DNA from 2 places in the Atlantibacter sp. MEI4A-1023 genome. Region 2 is predicted to be linked to the other one. Evidence: predicted binding sites of a transcription regulator. Region 2 holds the regulator's gene; the other holds the start of a gene.
The links. Region 2 encodes PhoB, which activates phosphate uptake and scavenging genes when phosphate is short. Its sites were predicted from a motif close to CTGTCATAAAACTGNCNNAT; they were not measured.

Region 1 (9,566 bases), 340 kb from region 2:
TACCGCGACGGCCATTGATGATGGCGGCAGTCGGGAAATCAGGGCCCGGAATGTGTTCCATCAGGCCTTCAACGCTGATGTCTTCATCGTCGATATAGGCCAGGCAGCCGTTGATCACCTCGGTGAGGTTGTGCGGCGGAATGTTGGTCGCCATGCCCACCGCGATACCGGAGGAGCCGTTAACCAACAAATTCGGAATTTTGGTCGGCATGACGTCAGGGATTTTTTCCGTGCCGTCATAGTTATCAACGAAATCAACGGTTTCCTTGTCGAGATCGGCCATTAATTCATGGGCGATTTTCGACATGCGGATTTCGGTGTAGCGCATCGCTGCGGCGGAGTCGCCGTCCACGGAGCCGAAGTTACCCTGGCCGTCGACCAGCATATAACGCAGGGAAAACGGCTGCGCCATACGAACGATAGTGTCATAAACCGCGGAGTCACCATGGGGGTGGTATTTACCGATGACGTCACCCACGACACGCGCGGATTTTTTGTAGGCTTTATTCCAGTCATTGCCTAAAACGTTCATGGCGTAAAGTACGCGACGGTGTACCGGCTTCAGGCCATCTCGGACATCCGGAAGCGCGCGGCCGACAATAACCGACATCGCGTAATCCAGATAGGAGCTTTTCAGCTCTTCCTCAATGTTGACCGGTGTAATTTCTCTGGCAAGGTCGCTCATCTGACCGTTATCCCTCTACTGTGTCCCGGAATCAAAGGTCGGAAATTATAACACAGTACGCCTGATTCCGGTAAGTCGAATGACCGGCGCGAAGGGTTTATTAGCCGCCTTCGCCTGTTATACTCGACCTAATTGAGAACAAAGGAGTAGTAGCGCTGATGAATGCCGAAAAACCGCCGGTTGCACATAACGTCGATCGGGGCGAAATCGCCAAATTTGAAGCCGTGGCCTCCCAGTGGTGGGACACCGAAGGCGAGTTCAAGCCCCTGCACCGCATTAACCCGCTGCGCCTGGGCTATATCACCGAGCGCGCAGGCGGCCTGTTTGGCAAAACCGTGCTGGACGTCGGCTGCGGCGGCGGCATCCTGAGCGAGAGCATGGCGCGCCAGGGCGCGACCGTGACCGGTTTGGATATGGGCGCAGAACCGCTACAGGTGGCGCGTTTACATGCGCTGGAAAGCGGCGTGGCGGTGGATTACGTCCAGGAAACCGTGGAAGAACATGCCGCAAAGCACCCACAGAAATATGACGTGGTGACCTGCATGGAGATGCTGGAGCACGTGCCGGACCCGGCCTCGGTGGTTCACGCCTGCGCCCAACTGGTGAAACCCGGCGGCCACGTGTTCTTTTCCACACTCAACCGCAACGGCAAATCCTGGCTGATGGCGGTGGTTGGCGCTGAATACATTCTGCGCATGGTGCCCAAAGGCACCCACGATATTAAGAAATTTATCAAGCCTGCCGAACTGCTGAACTGGGTGGATAACACACCGCTTCAGGAACGCCACATGACCGGGTTACATTTTAACCCGTTGACCAACCGTTTTAGCCTTGGTCCAGGGGTAGATGTGAATTATATGTTGCACACCCAGGCGAAAAATCAGAATCAGTAATCGTTTTTTGATCTCATGATTGCGCAGCATCCCGTTGCGCAATTCACTTTAGCGACCAGGAAATCGGCACTCGATCAAATTTTGAATTTTTTTTCTAAGTTATTGACAGAACCCTTAGGCCTTATGACACCTGCACTTAGCCAAAAACTGCGTTTCGTAACCGCAAATTAACATCAAAATCAACCCTTGTTCTGAAAAGATTCCCTACTAGAATACTCACCATATAGCGTCTCACTTATCTCATAGCCCCCATATATAGTATTTATCCACAGGCTTAGCCACAAAAGCCAGATTGTGGATAAACGGGGGGATATTTCTTTTTTCACGGACATTCACGGACAGGTAAACATGAATCAGAGTCTGCTGGTTACAAAACGCGACGGCGGTCAGGAGCGTATCAATCTGGATAAAATCCACCGCGTCCTCGACTGGGCTGCGGAAGGGTTAAGCAACGTGTCGGTCTCGCAGGTTGAGTTACGCTCCCATATTCAGTTTTATGACGGCATCAAGACTTCCGATATCCATGAAACCATCATCAAAGCGGCAGCGGATCTGATCTCCCGCGACGCGCCGGACTACCAGTACCTGGCTGCCCGCCTGGCGATTTTCCACCTGCGTAAAAAAGCCTACGGCCAGTTCGAGCCGCCGAAACTTTACGACCACGTTGTGAAGATGATTGAGCTCGGCAAATACGACAGTCATCTGCTGGAAGACTACACGGAAGAAGAGTTCCAGCAGATGGACGGTTTTATCGACCACTGGCGCGATATGAACTTCTCCTACGCCGCCGTGAAGCAGCTGGAAGGCAAATACCTGGTGCAGAACCGCGTTACTGGTGAAATCTACGAGAGCGCCCAGTTCCTGTATATCCTGGTGGCAGCCTGCCTGTTCTCCAACTACCCGCGTGAAACTCGTCTGGACTACGTGAAGCGTTTCTATGACGCGGTATCGCTGTTCAAAATTTCGCTGCCGACGCCGATCATGTCCGGTGTGCGCACCCCAACCCGCCAGTTCAGTTCCTGTGTGCTGATCGAGTGCGGCGACAGCCTGGACTCTATCAACGCCACCTCCAGCGCCATTGTGAAATACGTTTCCCAGCGCGCCGGTATCGGCATCAACGCGGGCCGTATCCGTGCGCTGGGCAGCCCGATCCGCGGCGGCGAAGCGTTCCACACCGGCTGTATCCCGTTCTATAAGCACTTCCAGACGGCGGTGAAATCCTGCTCCCAGGGCGGCGTGCGCGGCGGTGCGGCAACACTGTTCTACCCAATGTGGCATCTGGAAGTCGAAAGCCTGCTGGTGCTGAAAAACAACCGTGGCGTGGAAGGCAACCGCGTACGTCACATGGACTACGGCGTGCAGATCAACAAACTGATGTACACCCGTCTGCTGAAGGGCGAAGAGATCACCCTGTTCAGTCCGTCCGACGTCCCGGGCCTGTATGACGCGTTCTTCGCCGATCAGGACGAGTTCGAGCGTCTGTACACTAAATACGAAAAAGACGACAGCATCCGCAAGCAGCGTATTAAAGCGGTCGAACTGTTCTCCCTGATGATGCAGGAACGCGCCTCGACTGGCCGTATCTACATCCAGAACGTTGACCACTGCAACACCCACAGCCCGTTTGACCCGGTTGTCGCGCCGGTGCGCCAGTCCAACCTGTGCCTGGAAATCGCCCTGCCGACCAAACCGCTGGAAGACGTTAACGACGAAAACGGCGAAATCGCCCTGTGCACCCTGTCGGCGTTCAACCTCGGCGCGATCGATTCTCTGGACGATCTCGAAGAGCTGGCGACCCTGGCGGTGCGCGCGCTGGATGCCCTGCTCGATTACCAGGACTACCCGATTCTGGCGGCCAAACGCGGTGCGATGGGCCGTCGTACCCTGGGTATCGGCGTGATTAACTTCGCTTACTACCTGGCGAAGCACGGCGTGCGTTATTCCGACGGCAGCGCGAACAACCTGACGCACAAAACGTTTGAAGCCATTCAGTACTACCTGCTGAAAGCCTCTAACGAGCTGGCGAAAGAGCAAGGCGCGTGCCCGTGGTTCAACGAAACCACTTACAGCCAGGGCGTTCTGCCGATCGATACCTATAAAAAGGATCTCGACGGTATTACCAGCGAGAAACTGCATCTGGACTGGGAAGCCCTGCGTGAGTCAATCAAAACCCACGGCCTGCGTAACTCCACGCTTTCCGCGCTGATGCCGTCTGAGACCTCATCGCAGATCTCCAACGCCACCAACGGTATTGAGCCGCCGCGCGGCCACGTGAGCATTAAAGCCTCCAAAGACGGCATTCTGCGTCAGGTGGTGCCGGACTATGAGCTGCTGAAAAATAACTACGAGCTGCTGTGGGAAATGCCGGGCAACGACGGTTACCTGCAACTGGTTGGCATCATGCAGAAGTTTATCGACCAGTCGATTTCGGCGAACACCAACTATGATCCGACCCGCTTCCCGTCAGGTAAAGTGCCGATGCAGCAACTGCTGAAAGACTTGCTCACCGCCTATAAATTCGGCGTGAAAACCCTGTACTATCAAAACACCCGCGACGGTGCGGAAGATGCGCAGGACGATCTGGCCCCGTCGATTCAGGACGACGGCTGCGAAAGCGGCGCGTGCAAAATCTAAAAAATCAGGGCGGGGATTTCCCCGCCTTTATTCCGTAAGACAGGACTCTTATTCATGGCATACACCACCTTTTCACAGACCAAAAACGACCAGCTACTGGAGCCGATGTTTTTTGGCCAGTCGGTTAACGTGGCCCGCTACGATCAGCAAAAATATGACATCTTCGAAAAGCTGATCGAAAAGCAACTCTCCTTCTTCTGGCGTCCTGAAGAAGTGGACGTTTCCCGCGACCGTATCGATTACCAGGCGTTGCCGGATCACGAAAAACACATCTTCATCAGCAACCTGAAATACCAGACGCTGCTGGACTCTATCCAGGGCCGTAGCCCGAACGTCGCGCTGCTGCCGCTGATTTCTATTCCCGAGCTGGAAACCTGGGTAGAAACCTGGGCGTTCTCCGAGACCATCCACTCACGCTCTTATACCCATATCATCCGCAACATCGTTAACGATCCGGCGATTGTGTTTGACGATATCGTCACCAACGACGAAATCTTAAAGCGCGCCAAAGATATCTCCGGCTATTACGACGACCTGATCGAGATGACCAGCTACTGGCATCTGCTGGGCGAAGGCACCCACACGGTGAACGGCAAAACCGTGACCGTTAACCTGCGTAGCCTGAAAAAGCAGTTATATCTGTGCCTGATGAGCGTGAACGCGCTGGAAGCGATTCGCTTCTACGTCAGCTTTGCCTGTTCCTTCGCCTTCGCCGAGCGCGAGCTGATGGAAGGCAACGCCAAAATCATTCGCCTGATCGCCCGCGACGAAGCGCTGCACCTGACCGGCACCCAGCACATGCTGAACCTGATGCGTTCCGGCGCGGATGACCCGGAAATGGCGGAAATCGCCGAAGAGTGCAAACAGGAATCTTACGATCTGTTCGTACTGGCGGCGCAGCAGGAAAAAGAGTGGGCGGATTACCTGTTCCGCGACGGTTCAATGATCGGCCTGAACAAAGACATTCTGTGCCAGTACGTGGAATACATTACCAACATCCGCATGCAGGCTGTTGGGCTCGATCTGCCGTTCAAAACCCGCTCCAACCCGATTCCGTGGATTAACACCTGGCTGGTATCGGATAACGTGCAGGTTGCGCCGCAGGAAGTGGAAGTAAGCTCTTACCTGGTCGGCCAGATTGACTCGGAAGTCGATACCGACGACCTGAGCAATTTCCAGCTTTAAGATGGGCCGTATTACGCTTCGCCTCTCTGGCGCACAGCTGCTGTGCCAGGATGAGCACCCTTCCCTGCTGGCGGCGCTGGAGTCGCATAAAATTGCGGTGGAATATCAGTGTCGTGAAGGGTATTGCGGTTCGTGCCGTACCCGTTTACATGCGGGCGAAGTGACCTGGCTGATTGAGCCGCTGGCGTTTATCGAGCCGGGGGACATTCTCCCCTGCTGTTGCCGGGCGCAGGGCGATATTGAAATCGAACTGTAGAAAGGAAAAAGGCTGAGCCCGTAAGCTCAGCCTTTTTTATTACCCGCGTTTCGCGAGCACTTCCTGGTGATGCTTACGCTCACCAATCATTACCACGATCAACAACAGCACCGCTAAAATGCTGCCGCCGATCATCACCATAAAACCGCCGTCCCAGCCGAAGAAGTCCACGGTGTAACCGACGATGGCGCTCGCGGCAACCGAACCGCCGAGATAACCAAACAGACCGGTGAAGCCTGCCGCCGTACCCGCTGCTTTTTTCGGCGCCAGCTCCAGCGCATGTAGACCAATCAGCATCACCGGACCATAAATCAGGAAGCCGATAATGATCATACAGGCCATATCCACGTGCGGGTTGCCCGCCGGGTTGAGCCAGTAAACGATGGTCGCGATGGTCACCAGCGTCATAAAGAACACGCCGGTTGCGCCACGGTTGCCTTTAAACACTTTGTCCGACATCCAGCCGCACAGCAGCGTGCCCGGTATCCCCGCATACTCATACAGGAAGTAGGCCCAGGAGGATTTATCCAGCGCGAAATGCTTCACTTCACGCAGATAGGTCGGCGACCAGTCGAGGATGCCGTAACGCAGCAGGTAAACAAACACGTTGGCGATAGCGATATACCACAGCAATTTGTTAGGCAGAACGTACTGCATAAAAATCTGCTTCGCGGTCAGCTCTTCTTCGTGCTTATCGCTGTAATCATCCGGGTAGTCGTTTTTGTACTCTTCAATCGGCGGCAGACCGCAGGACTGCGGGGTATCACGCATCAGCGCAAAGGCAATCAGCGCCACGATGATGGCCCCGAAAGCAGGCATATACAGCGCCGCTTTCCAGTCGTTAAACCACGCCATACCGAGCAGGAACAGCAGCGGAGGAAGCCCGCCGCCCACGTTATGGGCGCAGTTCCATACCGAGACAATCCCGCCGCGCTCTTTCTGCGACCACCAGTGCACCATAGTACGGCCACACGGCGGCCACCCCATGCCCTGGAACCAGCCGCACAAGAACAGCAGTACGAACATAATCGCAATGCTTGATGTCGCCCAGGGCACGAAACCCATAAACAGCATTACCGCCGCCGCCAGAATCAAACCGGCAGGCAGAAACACGCGCGGGTTGGAGCGGTCAGACACCGAACCCATGATGAACTTCGAAAAGCCGTAAGCAATGGAAATGCCCGACAGCGCAAAACCCAGATCCCCGCGTGAAAATCCTTGTTCAATCAAATACGGCATTGCCAGCGCGAAGTTTTTTCGCACCAGATAATAGGCCGCGTACCCAAAAAATATCCCCATGAAAATCTGCCAGCGTAACCGGCGGTAAACGGGATCGATCTTTTCTGCAGGCAATCTTGCCGAATGCGCTGCAGGTTTAAAGATACTTAGCATTGCTCTCTCCAGGCCCAGATAAGTACTCAACGAAAACAAAAGACAACGGAAACTTTCTTTTCCGAGCGTGATAGTAGTCAAAATTAAATGTAAATGCTGTGAAACATCGCACATATTGTTTCACTTTTATTACAATCGAACAAAAAAGCGTATTACAAAGGAATATATTTTCGTTTTTCGTTCGAATTTGCTCGTTATCAAACAAACCACATCAATAATGTGGCTAAATGGTGAACACAGCAGAGTGTTGAGAGGACGAGGCGATGAGACCAGAACAAGCGGATGTGGTGATAATCGGCGGCGGCGCGACCGGCGCGGGTATTGCCAGAGACTGCGCGCGACGCGGCCTCAGGGCCATTTTACTGGAGCGCCACGACTTTGCCACCGGCGCGACCGGGCGCAACCACGGGTTACTACACAGCGGCGCGCGCTATGCGGTCAACGATCCAGAATCGGCAAGAGAATGCATTGCGGAAAACCGCATTCTGAAAAGCGTGGCCCGCCACTGTATAGAACCCACCGGCGGGTTGTTTATCACCCTGCCCGAAGACTCGTTTGAATGGCAGCGCCAGTTTATCGATGCCTGCCAGCAGGCGGATATCGACACCGAATTACTCACCCCGCAGGAAGCGCTGAAGATTGAACCCAGCGTCAACCCGGCGCTGGTTGGCTGCGTGCGGGTGCCCGATGGCACCGTCGATCCGTTCCGGCTGACCACCGCCAATATGCTGGATGCGCGTGAACACGGCGCGCTGCTGTATACGTGGCATGAAGTGACCGGGCTGATCCGCCACAATGAGCAGATCCGCGGCGTGCGCGTTTTCGACCATCAGCACGGCGAAACGCGCGAAATCTACGCCGACGTGGTGGTGAATGCCGCCGGGATCTGGGGGGCGCATATCGCTGAGTACGCCGATTTGCGCATCCGGATGCTGCCTGCCAAAGGCGCGTTATTGATACTCGGCCATCGCATAAATCAACATGTGATTAACCGCTGCCGCAAACCCGCCGACGCCGATATTCTGGTGCCCGGCGACACCATTTCACTGATTGGCACCACCTCCAGCCGCGTTGACTACGACCAAATCGACAATACCCGCGTCACCGCCAGCGAGGTGGACATCCTGCTGCGCGAAGGGGCAAAACTGGCTCCGCGCATGGCGCAAACCCGCATTCTGCGCGCCTACTCCGGCGTCCGCCCGCTGGTAGCTACCGATGACGATCCCAGCGGTCGCAACGTCAGCCGCGGCATTGTGCTGCTGGATCACGCTGAGCGCGACGGGCTGGACGGGTTTATCACCATCACCGGGGGCAAACTGATGACCTACCGGCTGATGGCGGAATGGGCCACCGACGCGGTATGCCGCAAGCTGGGCAACACCACGCCCTGCACCACCGCCAGCGCGCCGCTGCCCGGCTCGCGCGAAGAACCGGAAACCACGCTGCGCAAAGTGATCTCCCTCCCGACCATGCTGCGCGGTTCCGCCGTGTATCGACACGGCGAACGCGCCGCCGAGTGGCTGAACGACGCGCGGCTTAACCAAAGCCTGGTATGCGAATGCGAGGCGGTCACTGCCAGCGAAGTGCGCTACGCCGTGGAATCATTAGCGGTCACCAAACTGGTGGACTTACGCCGCCGCACCCGCGTCGGCATGGGCACCTGCCAGGGCGAGCTGTGCGCCTGCCGCGCCGCCGGATTATTGCAGCGCTTCGGGGTGATGAGCGGGATGCAATCCTGCCGCGAACTGTCGCAGTTCCTTAACGAGCGGTGGAAAGGTATCGCCCCCGTCGCCTATGGGGATGCGTTACGCGAGGCGGAATTTACCCGTTGGGTTTACCAGGGATTATGCGGACTGGAAAAGGAGCAACGCCATGAAATTTGATAGCGTGATTATCGGCGGCGGCCTCGCAGGATTGCTGTGCGGGATCAAACTCGGCGAAGCGGGCCTGCGCTGCGCGATTGTCAGCCGGGGCCAGAGCGCTCTGCACTTCTCATCCGGCTCGCTGGATTTACTCAGCCATCTTGCCGACGGCACGCCGGTTAGCGATATCCAAAGCGGGCTGTGCGAGTTAATCAACCAGTCCCCACAGCATCCGTATGCCCATCCGGGCGCGGCGGCGGTGCTGGATTATGCCGATCATGCCGAAGCTCTGTTAGCCCGCGCCGGGCTGACATTACAGGGCCACTGGCGCTACGGCCATTCGCGCCTGACGCCGCTCGGCCAGTGGCGCACCGCATGGCTGAGCCAGCAGGATGCGCCCTGTGCGCCGCTTACCGGCAAACGCATTCGCGTGGTGGGCATCGCAGGTTTTCTCGACTTCGAACCGCTGATGGTGGCCGAGCAATTGAAACAGCAGGGTATTGAGGCCGATACCGCCGAGCTGGCGCTGCCGGTGCTGGACGTGTTGCGCCAGAACCCCAGCGAATTCCGCGCGGTGAACATCGCCCGGATGCTCGACGATGCGCGCTACACGCCGGAACTGCTCAACGAGCTGACCGCCCTCGCGCCAGGCTATGACG
Region 2 (9,566 bases):
AGCCGTCCATGCCCCAGGGCTCGCGCAGCCAGTGGCGCACCACGCTGTCTTCACCCTGGTAGATCTCGTCGATAAGCGTTGATGACTGATAATCCAGTTTCGGCAGGCTCGGGTAGCCCAGCCAGTCCAGCGCCTGTCCATCTTCAGAAAAACTGTACCAGTCGCGGTATGCTGATTCCGGGTTATGGCATGCCCCGCCAGTGGCGGCGTTATGCCGGTCAAACCACGGATGGGAGTCGCCGCTGTGGTTAAACACGCCGTCCAGCACCAACCGCATCCCGGCACGGCGGGTGTTATCGCGCAGGCGCAGTAACGCGTGGTCGCCGCCGAACTGCGGGTCGACGTGGCGGTAGTCCTGGGTGTCATATTTATGGACGCTGGGCGCGGTAAACACCGGGTTGAGATACAGTGCCGTGACGCCAAGCTTTTGCAACCACGGCAGTTTTTCGCTGATGCCGTCCAGATCCCCGCCGTAAAACGTCGAGCCGCCCGCCTCGGCAGTCACCGGTTCGTCCCAGTCGCGCAGAATGATGTCGCGGTGAGCGGCGTGATGATAGTAAACATTATCCTGCCCGGCCTCACGCGGCAGGCTACGGGCGAAACGGTCAGGGAAGATTTGATAAAATATCTGGTCCGCCACCCAGTTGGGCCCATGATCCGGTGCATCCACCGCGAACTGCTCAAGGCGCGCGGGCGGAAAATCGTTAAACCCCTGCGGCGTAAACCAGCGCTGGCGGCTGGGCCACAGCAGTTTAAAACTGTAGCGGCGGCGCGGCTGCCCTTCATCCAGCGCAATAGTCGCCCGCCAGGCGGTCACGCCTTCCTGCGGCGCTTTGCGCACGCGCGTCATGGGAATGGAAGTCTCTTCGTTATCGCGCTCCGCGCGCAGCGTCACCCGCTGCGGCAAATCGTCCCCGGAAAGCCACAGCGTGATGGTCAGCCGCTGCGCGTTCTGCTTGATAAAAGGTGCCACCGGAAGGTGCCAGGCTTGCAACATCGTATTTCCCCTCGGTCAATTTTTGACGCCACCATGCCATATCAGCGGCAAGCCGCCTTCCTCATTTTGCTTTTATTTGGGGGAGGAGTTAACAGGTGGAGACACTGAGCGTAGAGCGAAAACAGCATCCCCGCCAGGCGGCGGGGATGGAAGGCATTATGCGGTAATACGGGTGCGCGCGTCGTGGCGGCGTTTAAACACCCAACCCACCAGCAGCAGGACAATCCACGCGAAACCGACATAGAGCGAGATGCGGGTATCCGGGTGATAACCAATCAGGCCGATAATAAACACCAGGAAAATCAGGCCAACAATCGTGGTGGCGACACCGCCCGGCACTTTAAATTTCAGCGCCTTGATCTCTTCCGGGGATAAGCGGCGGCGGAACCCGATCTGCGACAGCAGAATCATGATCCACACCCACACGGTGGCGAAGGTCGCCAGCGAGGCAATCACCAGGAACACGTTTTCCGGCATGATGTAGTTGAGATACACCGCCAGCAGCAGCGCGGCGGTCATCACCATCACGGTCACCCACGGCACGCCGTTGCGCGAGGTTTTGGCGAAGACTTTCGGCGCGCTGCCCTGATCCGCCATGCCGTGCAGCATACGGCCAACGCCAAACACGTCGCTGTTAATCGCTGACAGCGAAGCGGTGATCACCACAAAGTTAAGAATACCGGCAGCAAAGGTGATGCCCATATGCTGGAAGGTCAGAACGAACGGGCTGCCGTTGGTGCCGACCTGGTTCCACGGATAAATAGACATAATCACAAACAGCGTACCCACGTAGAACACCAGAATACGCAGCGGAACCGAGTTGATGGCGCGCGGAATCGACTTCTCCGGATCTTTGGCTTCGCCTGCGGTGATACCAATAATTTCGATGCCGCCGTAGGCGAACATCACCATCTGCAACGCCATCACGGTGCCAATCCAGCCATTGGCGAAGAAACCGCCGTGGCTCCACAGATTATTGATGCCGGTAGGCTGGCCGCCGTTGCCGATGCCCCAGATAATGATGCCGATACCGGCGGCAATCATGATGATAATGGTGGCGACTTTAAAGAATGAGAACCAGAACTCCATCTCGCCGAACACTTTGACGCTCATCAGGTTGATGGCGCAGATAATCAGCACCACGCTCAGCACCCACACCCAGTGCGGCACGGTGGGGAACCAGACGCCCATGTAAATGCCGAAGGCGGTGACGTCGGCGATGGCGACAATCAGGATTTCGAAGCAGTAGGTCCAGCCAGTGATGTAGCCCGCCAGCGGGCCTAAGTTTTCCTGGGCATAACGGGAGAATGAGCTGGCCGCAGGGTTATGTACCGACATTTCACCCAGCGCGCGCATAATAATGTATGCCGCCACGCCGCCAATGATATACGCCAGCAGCACGCTCGGACCGGCCATTTTAATGGCGTCGGCTGAGCCGTAAAAAAGCCCGGTGCCAATCGCCGAGCCGAGCGCCATAAAGCGAATATGTCGTGTACTCAAACCGCGTTTGAGCGTAGTCCCGTTATCCATGTTGTTAAGTACCTGGTTACACAATAAAAAAACCACGGAGGGGGCTCCGTGGTTAAAATCTGTCCGGCTTTATTTAGTGCGCGGTGGAGGTCACTTGACGCCCCGTAGCGCGATCCCAAATAGCGGCAATCACCACCATCGCTACCGTCGGCATCAGCCAGGCCAGCCCTTGATCGGCCAGCGGCATTTTCTGCGTCCAGGCAGGCAACATGTCGCCCAACGCTGAAGCCTTCACGCCGTCAATCAGGCCCAACAGCAGGCTGATTAACATTGCCGGTGCGATAACGCGGGTGGAATTGTGCCACCAACCGCGGGTAAAGCTCAACACTACCAGCACGATGCACGGCGGATAAATCGCCGTCAGCACCGGAATAGAAATCTGGATCAGGTGGCTCAGGCCCAGATTCGAGACCACCATCGAGAAGCCGCCGAGGATAAACACCAGCGCACGGTACGAGAGCGGTAGATACTGCGCGAAGAATTCGGCACAGGCACAGGTCAGGCCAACCGCCGTCACCATACAGGCGATGAAAATCAACGCGGCCAGCAGGAAGCTGCCTGCGCCGCCAAAGGTGTGCTGCACGTAAGCGTGAAGGATTGCCGCGCCGTTAGCCGTCTGATCGACCAGGGTTGCGCTGTCTGAACCCAGGCGGAACAGAGCCAGGTACAGCAGGGTCAAGCCCACGCCCGCCATCAGGCCAGCCCAGACGGTATAACGGGTCAACAGACGTGCTTCGGTGACGCCGCGTGAACGCGCGGCATTGACGATAACAATACCGAATACCATTGCGCCCAGGGTATCCATGGTCAGATAGCCGTTAACGAAACCGTTCGAGAACGCCGCATGCTGGTAAGCGTCAGTGGCTACGCTGATATCGCCTGCTGGCCACAGCAGAGCGGCAACCGCCAGGATGGTCAGCGCAATAATTTTCAGCGGCGCAAGGAAGTTGCCCACGGTGTCGAGCAGTTTGCCCGGATACAGAGAAACCAGGATCACCAGTGCGAAATAGATCAGGCTGTAGATAAACAGCGGCATCGGGCCTGCGCCCGTCAGCGGCGCAATCCCCATTTCAAACGAAACGGTGGCGGTACGCGGGGTGGCGAACAGCGGCCCCACGGCCAGATAGCACACGGTCGCCAGCAGGATGCCCGCGCCACGGCCAATCGGCGTGCTCAGGCTGTCCACGCCGCCGCCGACTTTCGCCAGCGCGACCACGGTCAGTACAGGCAGGCCGACCGCCGTGATCAGAAAACCAATCGCCGCCGTCCAGACGTGTTCGCCTGCCTGCAGGCCAACCATAGGGGGGAAGATGATATTGCCTGCGCCTACAAACAGCGCAAAGGTCATAAAGCCCAGTGCGATGATGTCACGCGATTTCAGTTGATGGGTCATAAAGTCTAACTGCCTGTGGATGTGGTGTTGAAAAGAATGACGTTTAGGTTGCCAGCGCTGAGCGAAATAGCGTCGTTTCGTTATAAATCAGCGAAAAACACTTACCTGATGCCGTGGCGGAGAATAGTTTTTTGGATTACCACGAAATTACAGTGAGTCTGGCAACATCAGGTGCGCAATTTAAACGCTTATAACGTTTGAAGGCAATAAGGGATCTAAAAACCAGTAGATTATTCCACAATCGCGAAATGAGTTAGATATTCATACCAGAATCTTAAAAATGTTATGGCTTTTAATGCGAACAAAAAACAAACAACCGTCAAAAATAAGACAGTTGTTCAGGAAACCAAACGGCAAAAGGGCCAGTTTACTGGCCCATGGAAACTAAGTTTTACAGCGGGTTTAGCTGATTTGCCGCACCGGGGCAGGATTTGCGATAAGCCGTTCCGGCAGCACAAAACTAAAGGTGGTGCCTTTACCTGGCTGGCTCTCGATTTCAAGCCGCGCATCGTGGTGGCTGAGGGCGTGCTTAACAATCGCCAGCCCCAGTCCGCTGCCGCCAGTCTGGCGGGAACGGGCTTTATCCACCCGGTAAAAACGCTCGGTAAGACGCGGAATATGCTCCGCTGAAATTCCCGGTCCGTTATCCTGTACCGAAAACTTTGCTCCCTGCGGTGTGCGTTGCCAGGTTACGGTAATCGCCGTGCCTTCCGGAGTATGGTTGACCGCGTTATACACCAGGTTGGATATCGCACTGCGCAGTTGTTCATCATTGCCCAGCACTTTTAAATGACTGTCGACGTCAAATGTAAGCGTATGTCTTTTATGGCTTAAGGTTTGCGCCTCGCGCTCCACCACCCGCAACATCATCGGCACGTCAATTTGCTCATTCAGCACCAGCGCGGGCGCGGCCTCGATTTTCGACAGGGTCAGCAGTTGCTTGACCAGGCCTTCCATCCGGTGGGTTTGCTCGCGCATGGTATGGATGGCTTTCTCGCGCAGCGGGCCTTCGAGCGGTTTATCGTCCATCATCTCCAGATAGCCCTGGAGCACCGTCAGCGGTGTACGCAATTCGTGACTGACGTTAGCGAAGAAATTACGCCGTGCGCCTTCCAACTGGTGCATTTGCGTCACGTCGCGCGCCACCATTAATAGCTGTTCTTCGCTGTAAGGCATAACGCGGAATTCCAGGTGGCGGCCATTATTCAGCACAAGATTCAGCGGGCGGGTAAACTGCCGCCCCTTTAGCCAGTTGGTGAATTCGGGGTAGCGCAGCAGGTTAAGGATGTTTTGACCGTTATCGTCCGGCCAGCGCAGCCCCAGCAGTTGCTGAGCCAGGCCGTTACACCAGAAGATATTGCCCTCTTCGGTGGTGAGGATCACCGCATCCGGCAAGGATTCCGCGCCGCTGCGAAAGCGTTTGATCAGGCTGCCCAGCTCGCGGCGGCGCTTTTTGTTACGCAACTGCATTTGATGAAGGCCGTACAGCAGCGGGTCCCAACTCCCCCGCCCCGGCGGCGGCGTCATACTGCGATCGACCCAAATCCACCAGGAAAGGCGCATTAAATTCCAGAAATGCCAGACCAGCAGGCTGGTGACCGCCAGCAGCAGAAACCACGCCCAGTAACCAAAAATGGCCCCCAAAATCAGGGCCGGGATACAACACAGCACCAGCTCAAGGGCCAGCCTTTTCCATGACAGCCGTTCCAGCACGCGTCACTCTCCGGTTATCGTGATTAAAAACGACTTGAGAAGCGGTAGCCGGTTCCGCGAACCGTTTGCACCATACGATCGTGCCCGCTCAGCTCCAGCGCTTTACGCAGGCGGCGGATATGCACGTCCACGGTTCGGTCTTCTACATATACGTTGGTGCCCCAGACGTGATTAAGCAACTGCTCGCGGCTGTAAACCCGCTCCGGGTGGGTCATAAAGAAGTGTAACAGTTTGAATTCGGTAGGGCCCATATCGAGAGGGTTTTCGCCGGTCATCACGCGGTGGGAGCTGGGGTCGAGGCTCAGCCCCTGCATTTCGATCACCTCCTCCACCGCCATCGGGGAGATGCGGCGCATCACGGCTTTGATCCGCGCCACCAGCTCTTTCGGGGAGAACGGCTTGGTGATGTAATCGTCCGCGCCGGTTTCCAGCCCGCGCACCCGGTCTTCTTCTTCACCGCGCGCGGTCAGCATCATGACCGGGATATCGCGGGTCAGCGCTTCACGTTTGAGATGTTTAATAAACTGAAGCCCGGAACCGCCCGGCAACATCCAGTCCAGCAGGATAAGGTCGGGCCAGGGTTCGTTAAGCTGATTCACCGCGGTGTCATAATCTTCCGCTTCAACCGGCTGGAAGCCATTTTGTTCGAGTACGAAGCACACCATCTCACGGATTGGCGCTTCATCTTCAACGACCAGGATACGTCTCGCCATGATTAGCCCTGTCAAATTAAGTCGAATTTTCTGAATGCGGCGCCATTATGCGTCAGTTTTATGACAGATTTATGAAAAAGATGACGGTCTTATGACCCATCAGTTTGCTGTATAAATCTGGCGTCAGGACAGTGAAGTATAAGGAGGGTTATAATCCCCCTTTCGCTTTTACGCCACAGGGAATGACGATGCGCATCCTCCACACCTCAGACTGGCATCTCGGTCAAAATTTTTATACCAAAAGCCGCGCGGCGGAGCACCAGGCCTTCCTGACGTGGCTGCGCCAGACGGCGGCGGAGCAGCAGGTGGATGCCATTATCGTCGCCGGGGATATCTTTGATACCGGTTCGCCGCCGAGCTACGCCCGTGAACTGTATAACCGCTTCGTGGTGGATCTCCAGCCGACCGGCTGTGAGTTAATCGTCCTGGCGGGCAATCATGATTCGGTTGCGACGCTCAACGAATCCCGCGAACTGCTGGCCTGCCTGAATACCCGGGTGGTCGCCAGCGCGCAGCGTGATCCTGAAGGCCAGGCATTGATTATCAATAAACGGAATGGCGAGCCGGGCGCGGTACTGTGCCCTGTCCCGTTTTTACGCCCGCGCGACATCACTAAAAGCCGCGCCGGCGAATCGGGCAGCGATAAACAACTGCAACTGCTGGACGCCATTACCCGTCATTACCAGGAGTGCTTTGAAGCCGCCTGCCAGCTGCGTGGCGAACGCGCGCTGCCGGTTATCGCAACCGGCCATTTAACCGCGCTGGGCGTCACCAAAACCGATGCGGTGCGCGATATTTACATCGGCACCCTCGACGCGTTCCCCGCCAGCCATTTCCCGGCGGCGGATTACATCGCCCTGGGCCATATTCATCGCGCCCAGACGGTGGCAAAGAGCGAACATATCCGCTATTGCGGCTCGCCGATCCCATTAAGTTTTGATGAAACCGGCAGTGAAAAAGTGGTGAATCTGGTGGAGTTTTCCGGCGCATCGCTGGCGAAAATCACCCCACTGGCAGTACCGGTTACCCAGCCGCTGGCGATGATCAAAGGCACGCTGGCCCAAATCGAGCAGCAGCTTGAGCAGTGGCGCGACGCGCCCGCCGAGCCGAAAACCTGGCTGGATATCGAAATTGTCAGCGATGATTTCCTGCACGATATGCAGCGCCATATCGTTGCCATGACCGAAAATCTGCCGGTGGAAGTGATCTTACTGCGCCGTAACCGCGAGCAGCGAGAACAGGCTATCGCCCGGCTGGAAACCGAAACCCTGAGCGAACTCAGCGTAGAGGAAGTGTTTGAGCGCCGCCTGCAAAGCGAAGCGCTGGAAGAGGATGAAGCCGCCAGGTTGAGGACGCTGTTCGCCCAAACCCTGGAGACGATGCAGCAGGAGGAAAACGCATGAAGATTTTGAGCCTGCGTCTTAAGAACCTCAACTCCCTGAAGGGTGAATGGAAAATCGACTTTACCCAGGAGCCGTTTTCCAGCAATGGACTGTTTGCTATAACCGGGCCAACCGGCGCGGGGAAAACCACCCTGCTTGATGCCGTTTGCCTGGCGCTGTATCACAAGACGCCGCGCCTCAACACCATCTCCCAGTCGCAGAATGATTTGATGACCCGCGACACCGCCGAGTGTCTGGCGGAAGTGGAATTTGAAGTGAAAGGCGTGGCCTATCGCGCGTTCTGGAGCCAGTATCGCGCCCGCTATCTGCCGGACGGCAAACTCCAGCCGCCCCGCGTGGAACTGGCCCGTAGCGCCGACGGGAAAATTCTGGCGGATAAAGTGAATGACAAGCTCGATGCCGTTGCCACATTAACCGGGCTGGATTATGACCGATTTACCCGCTCGATGATGCTCTCGCAGGGGCAGTTTGCCGCATTCCTGAACGCGAAAGCCCAGGAGCGCGCAGAGCTTCTCGAAGAACTGACCGGCACCGAAATTTACGGCGTGATTTCCGCGCGGGTCTTTGAGCAGCATAAGCAGGCGCGTATCGATCTGGAAAAACTGCAATCCCAGGCGCAGGGCGTGATGTTGCTCAATGATGAGCAGCGCCAGCAGCTTGCGGAAAGTTTGCAGGCGCTTACTTCAGAAGAGCACGCGTTGCAGGCGCAGTACCAGCGCAACCAGCAGCATCACCAGTGGTTAAGCCACAAAGCGCAGCACGAACGCCATTGCCAGCAGGCGCAAACCGATCTGGCGCAGGCGCAACAGGCACAACTCGCGGCACAGGCCGATATCGCCAGGCTGGAACAAGCCCTGCCCGCCGAGAAACTGCGCCCGCTGTGGCAGCAGCGCCGCGACCAGCGCCAGACGCTGCAACGGACGCAAACCCAGCGCGAAGAAGTTAATGCTCACTTACTCAGCGAAAAGCAGCGCCGCCAGCAGATCCGCGCCGCCATCGCCCAACGCGCCGCTGATTCACGGTCGGAACTGGAGCTGATAACCGCGCTGATGCAAACCCACCACCGCTGGGGCCAGTGGCAAAACGAACTGGCTGGCTGGAAATCCGCCTTCGCTGAGCGCCGCCGCGACGACAGCCGGCTCGGCGAACTGCGTGCCGCGTTGGATCAGGTAAAGAAAAAACAGGCGCTGTTAGCCCCCGTCACGCTGACGCTGACGCCTGAAGAACTGAACAGCCAGCTACAACGCGCCGCCGCCCAGCGCGGGCAGCGCCAGAAACTGGCTGTGCTGCACCGGGATATTGCCGCCCAACGCCAGCGCGCCGGGCAGCTCGACCAGCAGCGCCAGGGCATTACCCGTCAGTTAGCCGATCTGGAACGTCAGCTCGTTGAGAAGCGCGCGGCGTATAAAGTGAAACAGGAAGAAGCGGCGAAGGCTTTCCAGGTGTGGGAACTGGAAAAAACCATCGCGGGTCTGATGGCGGAGCGGGCTCGGCTCCAGCCTGAAGCGCCCTGCCCGCTATGCGGCTCTACCCATCATCCGGCCATCGAAGCGTATAACGCTATCCAGCCGAACGACAGCGAGGCGCGCTACCAACAGCTCGAGAAGGAAAAATCGGCGCTGGGCGAACAGGGTGCGACGTTGCGCGGCCAGCAAAACTCGCTGCAAAAGCAGTTGATGGAACTGGACGCCGAAGCGGCAGGCATTACCCAGAAAGCGCAGGCGCTGAATGCCGACTGGAATGCGCTGTGCCAGGCGCTGGACGCGACACTGGACGCCAGCCAGCCGCTGGAGCCCTGGCTGGACGCCCAAACCCAG

Region 1: a site for PhoB is predicted at 7,161-7,180, ahead of glpT (glycerol-3-phosphate transporter). Genes of this name have one in related genera too.

What each region holds. Positions count from the first base shown of each region.
Region 1 covers NZ_CM149568.1:3,159,248-3,168,813, forward strand. Annotated here, with positions in the region: gene gyrA (DNA topoisomerase (ATP-hydrolyzing) subunit A) at 1-685, opposite strand, end outside; gene ubiG (bifunctional 2-polyprenyl-6-hydroxyphenol methylase/3-demethylubiquinol 3-O-methyltransferase UbiG) at 844-1,578, shown strand; gene nrdA (class 1a ribonucleoside-diphosphate reductase subunit alpha) at 1,927-4,212, shown strand; gene nrdB (class Ia ribonucleoside-diphosphate reductase subunit beta) at 4,267-5,397, shown strand; gene yfaE (class I ribonucleotide reductase maintenance protein YfaE) at 5,399-5,653, shown strand; gene glpT (glycerol-3-phosphate transporter) at 5,693-7,045, opposite strand; gene glpA (anaerobic glycerol-3-phosphate dehydrogenase subunit A) at 7,309-8,928, shown strand; gene glpB (glycerol-3-phosphate dehydrogenase subunit GlpB) at 8,918-9,566, shown strand, end outside.
Region 2 covers NZ_CM149568.1:3,497,934-3,507,499, forward strand. Annotated here, with positions in the region: gene malZ (maltodextrin glucosidase) at 1-997, opposite strand, end outside; gene proY (proline-specific permease ProY) at 1,154-2,527, opposite strand; gene brnQ (branched-chain amino acid transporter carrier protein BrnQ) at 2,601-3,920, opposite strand; gene phoR (phosphate regulon sensor histidine kinase PhoR) at 4,323-5,633, opposite strand; gene phoB (phosphate response regulator transcription factor PhoB) at 5,657-6,346, opposite strand; gene sbcD (exonuclease subunit SbcD) at 6,535-7,749, shown strand; gene sbcC (exonuclease subunit SbcC) at 7,746-9,566, shown strand, end outside.